3 regions of the Arthrobacter sp. 10L424 genome follow, and region 1 is predicted to be linked to each of the others. Evidence: riboswitches for the same ligand, from Rfam matches in the RefSeq annotation. Region 1 holds a riboswitch; each other region holds the start of a gene.
What was found. A riboswitch is a leader RNA that binds a small molecule or an ion and turns the genes downstream of it on or off. The one in region 1 is predicted to bind cyclic di-AMP.
Positions count from the first base shown of each region.

Region 2: it holds a riboswitch for cyclic di-AMP, as region 1 does, so the genes downstream of both, AC1DC5_RS18600 (aggregation-promoting factor C-terminal-like domain-containing protein) here and AC1DC5_RS13465 (M23 family metallopeptidase) in region 1, are expected to answer to the same signal.
Region 3: it holds a riboswitch for cyclic di-AMP, as region 1 does, so the genes downstream of both, AC1DC5_RS08515 (NlpC/P60 family protein) here and AC1DC5_RS13465 (M23 family metallopeptidase) in region 1, are expected to answer to the same signal.

Region 1 covers NZ_JBFTJH010000007.1:107,498-110,761, forward strand. The annotation lists gene AC1DC5_RS13460 (NlpC/P60 family protein) at 1-467, opposite strand, end outside; cyclic di-AMP (ydaO/yuaA leader) riboswitch at 777-946, opposite strand; gene AC1DC5_RS13465 (M23 family metallopeptidase) at 1,083-1,901, opposite strand; cyclic di-AMP (ydaO/yuaA leader) riboswitch at 1,906-2,119, opposite strand; gene AC1DC5_RS13470 (iron-dependent transcriptional repressor DtxR) at 2,265-2,960, opposite strand; gene serC (phosphoserine transaminase) at 3,225-3,264, shown strand, end outside.
Region 2 covers NZ_JBFTJH010000015.1:3,201-6,464, forward strand. The annotation lists gene AC1DC5_RS18595 (sensor histidine kinase) at 1-1,126, shown strand, start outside; cyclic di-AMP (ydaO/yuaA leader) riboswitch at 1,231-1,391, shown strand; gene AC1DC5_RS18600 (aggregation-promoting factor C-terminal-like domain-containing protein) at 1,390-2,172, shown strand; gene AC1DC5_RS18605 (glyoxalase superfamily protein) at 2,322-2,699, opposite strand; gene upp (uracil phosphoribosyltransferase) at 2,791-3,264, opposite strand, start outside.
Region 3 covers NZ_JBFTJH010000003.1:633,314-636,577, forward strand. The annotation lists gene AC1DC5_RS08505 (serine hydrolase) at 1-99, opposite strand, end outside; gene AC1DC5_RS08510 (dihydrofolate reductase family protein) at 419-1,006, shown strand; gene AC1DC5_RS08515 (NlpC/P60 family protein) at 1,065-1,790, opposite strand; cyclic di-AMP (ydaO/yuaA leader) riboswitch at 1,796-1,966, opposite strand; gene AC1DC5_RS08520 (hypothetical protein) at 2,167-2,436, shown strand; gene AC1DC5_RS08525 (DNA alkylation repair protein) at 2,454-2,960, opposite strand; gene AC1DC5_RS08530 (GYD domain-containing protein) at 3,083-3,264, opposite strand, start outside.

The DNA of each region.
Region 1 (3,264 bases):
TGGGCGTAGGCGGCAGCGGCGATCGTGGCGCCCATGCCGCTGGCGACGCCGGCCGGAGCCTTGGCGCCGGCCACGGAAGCGGTGGCGGCGGCGCCGACCTTGGTGCCGGCGGTGTTGGCGGTGGGCGTTTCCTGGACCTTCACGACGGGCTTCGCCTTGACGGGGGCCGCAATGGTGGCGACTTCGGTCTTGTCGTAAGCGATCGAGATGCTGGAAGCAGCCGAGATGGCCGCGGGGGCGGCGGACTGGACTTCGAGGGTGGAAGCGGAGGTGGATTCGCGCTGGACGTTGGCCTCAGCAGCGTTGGCTGCGATGCCGCTGGTCAGGACGAGGCCGGAAGCAGCAGCGATGACTGCTGCCTGGCGGCCCACGCCACCGGCGTTGTCGCCGACAGCCTTGGCAATAACAGCCAGCGAGTTGGTCTTGGTGACCTCGGCGCGGTGCCGTGCGTTTGCACGAGTAGTCATTAAGTTCTCTCTTTCGTGATCCTGTGGCCGCGCTTTTCAGGCGCGTGCTGAGGACGCTCCGGCATCTTGGGGGTACGCCGGATCGCCCCGAAGTGGGTTACTTAGCGAAGGGTGTACTGCGAAGACGCGCCAAAAGCGGGAACTGCGTGCAGGTGCATGGCCTGCGGGCCGGACTCAGCAGAGATTGAGGCGGCGGTGTGAGATCCGTTCCGGGCGCCGGCAAGGGCAACCGAGGAGTCGGATTTCAGCGGGCTCGTAAGAGCCGCGCAAGCGCGGTGACGCGCAGCATTGTGGCGTGAAGACACGAAAGTAGCCTCTCCCAATGCCTGCGAGGTGAGCTGTCGGATTCGGATGGGAGTCACCCGGCCGCGCTGCTTCCTGGGAAGCTTTGCGACTTAACCCCAAGGCCTTCTTTCGAAGGCCAAAATTGGTTCCCCCGCCCCTGCCAGACGATGTAATGCGAACGGACCTTGAGCGGTGGCAGAGCTAGGCAATCCACTCAAGAGCGCCAACTTCGGAAAAGTTGGCGTAGGTCAAACTTACAACAGTTGGGACTCAATGTCACATTCGGATCACGGCGTGTCACAAGAATGCGAGAGCGTCCGATCAGCTTTGTTACAGCCAGCCGGTCGGGTCGACAACTTCGCCGTTGACCATGACCTCGAAGTGAAGGTGGCAGCCCGTGGAGGCGCCTGTGGTGCCGCTCATCGCCACGACCTCGCCGCGGGAGACCTGCTGGCCAACCTTGACGGTGGCTGAGGACAAGTGGTTGTAGGTGGTCTCCAGGCCGTTGCCATGGTCGATCACGACACGGTTGCCGCCGCCGTAGGGGTGCCAGCCGGTGAACGTCACGGTCCCACTGGCTGCAGCCAGGACGGCCGTGCCGCACTGGGCGGAATAGTCCTGGCCACGGTGGAACTCGCCGGAGCCGCCTGTAATGGGGCTGACGCGATATCCAAAGGGTGACGCGGTTTTCAACTGGGCCAGCGGCGCCCCGAGGCTTCCGGCGGAGGCCGCGCGGGTGATCGAACCGACGGACTGGGCACTCAGCAACTGCTTGAGCTTTCCGTCCGGGTCGCCCTGGGTGGTGACGGCGGTCCGGTTGAAGTCGATTTTGGCCTCGCCAGCCGTGACATCAGGCTGGACTGCGGCCGAGATGGATCCCGTCGACCCCGCGTTGGTGGCCATAACGGGGCCAGTGGCGGGGACGGTGACGGTGAGGACCAGTCCCGTAGCGGCGAGTGCAATGCCGGCCTTTTGCCCAACGCCGCTGGCGGCGGCAAAGTCTGTTACCTGGCGGAACGGGCTGCGGCGGCCCCTGCGTTCGTCGCGGTGCGCGTCACGTGGGCGGTCGGCCAGGACGGCGACGGCCGGTCGCGGCTCCGGAGCGGGACCGGTCGCACGACGGCGGCCCCTGGCGGTCTGGGTGGTCAAAAACGGTTCCTCTCTGGAGAGCCTGCGGAGTTAGCTGTCGGATTCGGGTCAGAGAGTTCAAAGACCCGGTCCGCCGTGGCAGGCGTCCAGACACAGAGGCATCCAAAGAGTCCCTCTGTGGTGTGTGCTTGCCGCTGACGGACTTCACCCCAAGGCTGATGAACAGCCGGAAGTGGTTCCCCCGCCCCTGCCAGAAGGTGACTCTGCTACTGATCCGCTGGCAGAGCTCGGCTTCGGATCAGATAACGCTTTGGTATCGGTACTAGTGATCAACTATAGGCGATTAAGCCTCGCAGAGATAAATCCGTTATCGAATCTGTGCATAACTCATGGGTCGTCCGATGAGCAGTGGGTTAAGTCCTGTTAACCGACGGTAACAAAGACGTGGGCCGCAACCTCGGGCGGGAGTTCCAGGGCGCCTTCGATATCGGGTACCCGGACGGAGATGTACTCCCCTACCCGTTCCAGCGACACCAGGGCTCCGGGCCGGATACCGCCTTCGTCGAGCTGGACGAGCAGTTCCGGTTCGACCTGGATGGGCTCGGCCAGCCGGTTGACCCGGACCCGGGAATCCGGACCGTAGCCGGCCATGGCTTCGAGAAGGTTCACCACGCCATCCCCGTAGGGCTGGGATGGCAGGCCGCCGAGTTCCGCGAGGCCCGGAATCGGGTTGCCATAGGGAGACACCGTGGGGTGATCCAGCAGCTCGAAGATGCGCCGCTCCACCCGCTCGCTCATGACGTGTTCCCAGCGGCAGGCTTCCTCATGCACATAGGCCCAGTCGAGCCCGATGACGTCCGCCAGCAAGCGCTCGGCAAGGCGGTGCTTGCGCATGACCTCAATCGCACGTTTCCGGCCGGTTTCCGTCAGTTCAAGGTGCCGGTCACCGGAAACGACCACCAGCCCGTCGCGCTCCATGCGGCCGACAGTCTGGGAAACAGTGGGGCCCGAGTGACGCAGCCGTTCGGCGATGCGGGCGCGGAGGGCAACGATGTTCTCTTCTTCAAGTTCCAGAATGGTCCGAAGATACATCTCGGTGGTATCGATCAGATCCGTCATTCAGCTCAGCTCCTCGAGCGCCGTCCTTGCGTGTTCCCACCGTACCGCGAGCTGCTTGCGCCCTGGCGGGGTCCGCCGTACGTTCGCAGGTCAGCTTAGCCTATTTTGAATTACTCCGGATAATCTCAGTGACCGGACTATGACGGGCTCTTTTGCCTCCCCCGCCGGGCAGTCAGGCAGAATGAAACGCAAGGCTTCGTTGCAGCCACCCTGCCGGGCCGCCTCCCAAGCCACGCTTTGTACCAGCCGAAAATTGGAGCCACTGTGAGCGACACCAGCATCACGATTCCCGCCAACCTCCTGC
Region 2 (3,264 bases), on a different contig from region 1:
GCTGGCCTCCCTGGTCTGGACCACCGTGGTCGTGTCCGCCGGGGGCCTCGTAGTGATCGGCCTGGTCGGGACGGCACTGATCCGCCGGACCATGAAGCCGCTGGATCAGCTCTCCGAGGTGGCGACGCAGGTCTCGCGCCTTCCGCTCGACGCCGGGGAAGTGGGACTTGCCGTACGGGTTCCGGCGTCGGCAGCCCATCCGGGAACCGAGGTGGGCAGCGTCGGCCATGCCCTGAACCTGATGCTGGACAACGTCTCCAATGCCCTCGAAGCCCGGCAGGAGAGCGAGATGAAGGTGCGCCAGTTCGTGGCGGATGCCTCGCATGAATTGCGCACACCGCTGACCGCCATCCGCGGCTACACCGAGCTGATGCGGATGACCGAGCATTTCACCCCCGACGGGCAGAAGTCCCTGGCCCGTGTTCAGAGCCAGTCCGAGCGGATGACCACCCTGGTGGAGGACCTGCTCCTGCTCGCCCGGCTGGATGAGGGCCAGCCGCTCAAGCTCAGCGACGTGGACCTCACCCAGCTGGCCGTGGAGACGGTGAGCGACGAGAAGGTGATGGCCCCGGACCGCGTCTGGCAGTTGGAGCTTCCCGAAGAGCCTGTGGTGGTTCGCGGAGACGCCACCCAGCTCCACCAGGTGCTGGCCAATCTGCTCTCCAACGCCCGCAAGCACACGGGGCCCGGAACGACTGTGGTGACCGGCGTTGGGCGAACCCCGGACGGGAGCGCCGTGGTGACGGTGACCGACAACGGGCCCGGGATCGCCCCCGAGTTTATGGGCCGCGTCTTTGCGCGCTTCACCCGGGCGGATGCTTCCCGGAAGAATCCGGTGCCGGTGACGACGCCGGCAGCCGTCCGACGGCCCTTGCCGCACCTGCCGCTGCGCCCACCCCGGCCTCCGTCCGCCGCGAGTGCTTCCACGGGGACCCCTCCCCCGACTTCCGCCGAGGGAACCAGCGGACTGGGACTCTCGATCGTGCAGTCGATTGTTGAGGCTCACGGTGGGACGGTCAGCGTGACGTCGGCGCCCGGCCGGACCGAGTTTGTGGTGCGGCTGCCCGCGCCGAACCCGGTCCAGGGGGAGCATCCGACGGCGCAAGCCGCCACACCGTCGTCGTGATCTCCGTTACCTAAATGTGACTTAAGCAGGCTGCTCCTGTACGGTTTTTAGAGTGTGGCCATCACTGACGCCGCACATCCGGATGCACGCCAAACTCTGCCGCCTCCCGGATTCCGCTGCACCAGGCAGAGGCGGGGGACCCAGAGTTCCCGGGCATTTGCAGATCTTGCACCCTTGGGGTGAAGCCGACACGTGAGATTCCGTGCGGCCGGATGACCTCATCCGAACCCGACAGCTAACTCCGCAGGCGTTGAGAGGCGATCATGACTGAATTCAAGCCACAAACGCGCCCTGATGGCGTTACGAAGAAGACCCGCTCCGAGGTGTCCCGCCACCGCGCTGAACCGGCCAAGCCCGCTTCAGCCCTGTCCCGGCTTGCCAAGAACTTCGGCACCACCGGCCGCCGCGCGGCCGTTGTTGCCGCCGCCTGCGCGGTGCTCGTGGGGGTCGGCGCTGCCGGGCATGCCTCCGAGACGGCTGCCCGCAATGCCACCGCGGGCACGTCCACGGAAGCAGCCCCCACTGCGGATGCCCTGACGCACCTCGATTTTGAGCGCGTCCGGGTCGACAACCAGACCACCTTCCCCACCGGCGGCGCCGCGGCCCAGTCCACCGAGGTCAAGCCTGCCGAAGCACCGGCCCCGGCAGCTGCCCCGGCTCCGGCAGCTGCTCCGGCTCCCGCTCCCGCTCCGGCGGCTGCCCCGGCACCGGCACCGGCGCCTGCCCCCGTTGCCATCGACGACCCGGCCGGCGCGCAGGCCTACGCGGCCAGCCAGCTGGGATCCCACGGCTGGGCTGCAGACCAGATGCAGTGCCTCACGAAGCTCTGGACCAAGGAGTCTGACTGGAAGACGACGGCCACCAACAAGAGCAGCGGCGCCTACGGTGTGGTCCAGGCCCTGCCGGCCGAGAAGATGGCCAGCGCGGGCGCTGATTACCGGACCAACTACCGGACCCAGATCAACTGGGGCCTGAAGTATGTCAAGGACCGCTACGGCTCACCGTGTGGCGCCCTGAACTTCCACTACGCCCACAACTGGTACTAAACACCAGAAGGTCGGACTGAACTGAGGCCCCGGATCCCACTGGATCCGGGGCCTTAGCTCTGCCGGCGACGGTCCGCGACAACCCGCGACAACCCGAGGGAACCGTCGGGCCGTCGGGCCGTGGCCGGACCGTTCGGCTTAGGGCGCGACTAGCCGTTGGGACGGTTGGGCAGGTACTGCACCGCCCATTTATTGCCGTCGGGATCGGCGAAGTAGACGAAGTGCCCCCAGTCCTGGACGTCGACGTCGCTGACATCCACGCCGTTGTCCTTGAGCTGCCGGTGGGCGGCCTGAATGTCGCTGACCACCAGCTGCAGGCTCGGGGCGGTGCCGGGCGGGGCGTCGTTGAGGCCCTCGCCGATGGCGATCGAGCAGCCGGAACCGGGCGGGGTCAACTGGACGAAACGGATGCCGTCCATGGGCCGCTCGTCGTAGTCGGCATTGAACCCGACCTTATTGACGTAAAAATCCTTGGCGCGGTCCACGTCGGACACAGGGACAAAGACAAGCTCAAGTTTCCAGTCCATGGGCCACAGGCTAGTCCCGGACCGCGATTTGCGGTAGGGCAATCCCAAGGGCGTGGACCCGCCGCGGCGGCGGGCCCAACCCCGTGGCTGGTTAGCCGGCCACGCCGTACAGGCGGTCGCCGGCGTCGCCCAAGCCCGGGACGATGTAGGACTTCTCGTTGAGCTTCTCGTCGATGGAGGCGAGCACGATCGTCACGTTGGCGTCCGAGAGCTCTTCTTCCAGCTTCGCGAGGCCTTCCGGAGCGGCCAGCAGGCAGATGCAGGTGACGTCGGAGGCGCCGCGCTTGAAGAGGAACTTGATGGCCTCACGCAGTGTGCCGCCGGTGGCGAGCATGGGGTCCAGGACAAAGATCTGGCGATCGGTGAGGTCCTCGGGGAGACGCTCGGCATACGTGATGATGTCCAGGGTCTCTTCATCCCGGGCCATGCCCAGGAAGCCGACCTCGGCGGTGGGGACCAGCTTGGTCATGCCTTCGAGCATGCCGAGTCCCGCACGCAGGATGGGGACCACCAGCGGCGTGGGCTTGGTGAAAGCGGTGCCGATCGTGGTGCTGACCGGGGTCTC
Region 3 (3,264 bases), on a different contig from region 1:
TCCGCCAAGGCGCCGGAGCGCACGCGGCCCCGCACCCTCGGTGGTCTCATGTGTGTGTCGGCCGCTGCTGTAATGCCGGCCGGGCCCCCAGGAATCCACCGGGCCTCACCGCCGGCACATCGGTGGCGGCGCAAAGTCCGCAAACGCCACAGGCAGGTTCGCCGGCATACTCTTCCTTCGAACGAAAGGAACCGCGGTGCGGCTCTAAATCTAATGCATTCTGCCCCGGGCACGGCCTGAGCGCAAGGTTCGGCGCCCGCAGGGCGTGTGTGTCAGCCGATGCCATTTGCCCCGCGTCCGACCCAGAGATGGCCAATCCGGCAGTATGCTGCCGCCCGGCGTCGGGCAGTATCCCCATGCCGCCTCCGCGCCCGGCGTCGTACGCTGGAACCCCTGAAGCCCACTGAAGGAGTCCGCGATGCGCAAGGTCATTCTGATGATGCAAGTGTCCCTGGACGGATTCATCGAGGGCCCGGACCAGGACCTGAGCTGGCATCGGGTCGATGAGGAACTGCACACCCACTTCAACGACTTGCTGCGGACGATGGGCGGCTTTCTGGACGGCCGGGTCACCTACGAGATGATGGCCGAGTACTGGCCGACGGCGGACCAGGACCCCTCGAACTCAGCCCCCGAGAGCGAGTTCGCCGGAATCTGGCGGGACATGCCCAAGATCGTCTACTCCAGGACCCTTGCGAAGGCGGGCTGGAATACCGAGGTGGTGCGCGACGTCGTCGTCGAGGACGTCATGAAACTCAAGGACCAGCCCGGCGGCGACCTCGCACTCGGCGGCGCAACCCTCTCGGCGGCGTTCAGACGGCTCGGCCTGATCGACGAGTACCGGATCTACGTCCATCCGGTTCTGGTTGGACGCGGGACGCCCCTCTTCAAGGAGACGGATGCCCTGACTTCGCTCCGGCTGCTGGAGAGCCGCACCTTCGGGAACGGCGTAATTCTGCTGCGGTACGCGGCCGAGCCGGATGGCGGACACGCAAAAGACCGGTGATCCGCTGCCCCCAAGGCACCCGATCGACCGGTCTCCTGCGTGCTGTTAGCGGTACTGCTTAGCCGGCGCGGACGAACGTCACGGGACCGGTGGCCGTCAGCCAGGACAGCGGGTGCGCCATGGTGGCGTTGACGCCGTTCATGCCGCCGCTGATTGCCTGGCCGTTGCCGGCGTAGATGGCAACGTGGCCGGACTGGACGATGATGTCGCCGGGCTGCGGAGTGGAGACGACCTGGCCGTACTTCAGGAAGGCCGTCGGGCCGATGTCGCCGACCGGGATGCCGGCAGCGTTCAGGGCCTTCTCCACCATGGCGGTGCAGTCCTGGGTGATGCCGATCTGGCCGTATGCCATGGACAGCAGTGTGGCGTTGACTCCACCGGCTGCCGGGGCAGCGGCGGGGGCGGGGGCCGACTGGACCTTCACCGTCGCCTTAGCGGCAGGAGCTGCGGCGGCCGGTGCTGCCGGGGCCTTCGGAGCGGCCGCGGGCTTGGGGGCCTCGACCACGGGCGCCGGTGCTGTTTCAACGGCGGGGCGCTCGAAAGTAATCTGGACAGCGGAGTCCGCCATGACCGGTGCGCCGACCTGGCCCTTGACGTCAACGGACGACGCCGGGGCGGCGTCGCGCTTGGCCGGCGCATCGGCTGCGTTGGCGGCCATGGCGCCGCTAAGCACCATTCCGGAAGCGGCGACGAGAACTGCGGCCTGGCGGCCGATGGTCCCGGCGGTACGGCGTTTGCTGCGAAGATCGGCGCGCTTGGGCGCATGGGTATTGCTGGAAATCATTAAAAGGAGCCTCTCCCAATGCCTGCGAGGTGAGCTGTCGGATTCGGATGGGAGGCACCCGGCCGCACTCGGGCCCGATCATTGCGGGCCGTGCGGCTTCACCCCAAGACCCCTGACTAACAGTGGGTCAATAGTGGTTTCCCCGTCTCTGCCGGACGTTGCTGCGAGTTATCCCCACGGCCGCGGCAGAGTTAGGCAATCGGCTGGGGAGAGCCCGTCTCGGAAACAACAGGCACCTAACAACGGTAACGGAATGATCACGGCATGTCACATTGAGGTAACGGCGGAAAGGGGTTGCGGGCGGTCTTTCCCCACGCCAGACGCCGATTCGGGAATAGGATATTGGCATCACGGTTCCCAGAAGCGGAGGCCCCAAATGAACAATCCCGACGTCAACACGCACTGCGTTGCCATCTGCCAGCTGAGCAATGAACCGCCGGAGGACTTCAACGTCAACACCGAGCTGCTGGTACTGGAAAACGGGGAGGTCCTCGTCTCCACCTGGGACGCTGAGCCCCGTGACGGCGGCTTCGATGTCCACGTCCTCAACGACCGCGTGGACGCGTTGGGTTTCATGGTGGTCACCGACTGGGAGTTCTTCGATGAAAAGGCCTACGCCGTGGTGGAGCGCCGGCCGGGAAGCTAGGGAGATTTCCCCGGGCGTTACGGGCCGTCAGAAGTCAGGTTCCGGCCGGGTCTAGCCATCTCGGCGGCGCGGCGCAGCCAGCCGTCAGGATCCCTCCCCCAGCGGTCCAGAACGCTGTCCGCGCGGACCCTGCCGACGACGTCGAGACCCGCCATCAGGGGGCCGACGACGTCGGTGGCGAGCGGATCCACCAGGGCGCTTAGCTGTGCGCTCCGGACGAAGCCTTCGATCCGCGTCAGGTCTGTGTTGGTCAGCAGCCGGACGCTCGATTGCAGGAGGACGACGGCGGCGAGGCGGCGTTCGAAGACCGGCACCTGCCACAGCTCGGAGCTAAGCGCCGTGATGTCATCGTGAGTGAGGTCCGGATAGCGCCGGAGGGCATCGCGGACAGTTCCGCGCACGGCTCCGACGGATGCGCCGTAGTACCGGTGGCCACTTCCGTGCCTGGCCTCGGACTCCTCGGCCCGGCCCCACGACGACTCGCGCTGGAGCGCAAGGTCAATGAAGTCGCCGGCATCACTCATGGGGCCATTGTTTCGCATCCTGCGGCGGGGAGGCCCAGCACCCAAGTGGCCCGACGCCGTCGTGCCCTGTCTACCCCGTAACCGCGGGGCAGCGAAGTCCGGTGTCGGCCAGGCCCGGTGCCCTACTGACCCGGTGCCCGGTACGTGGGCGTCTTCTTGGCCGCGTCGTCCAGATCCTCCGGCGTCAGGAGCGGCTTCAGGCGCACGTTCACAGAGCCCGATGAGTTGATAAGAAGCGAAAGCGCGGCGGCATCGGACGGCAACGGGACCTCGAAGACCCCCAGTACGTCCCTCTCCCCGAAGG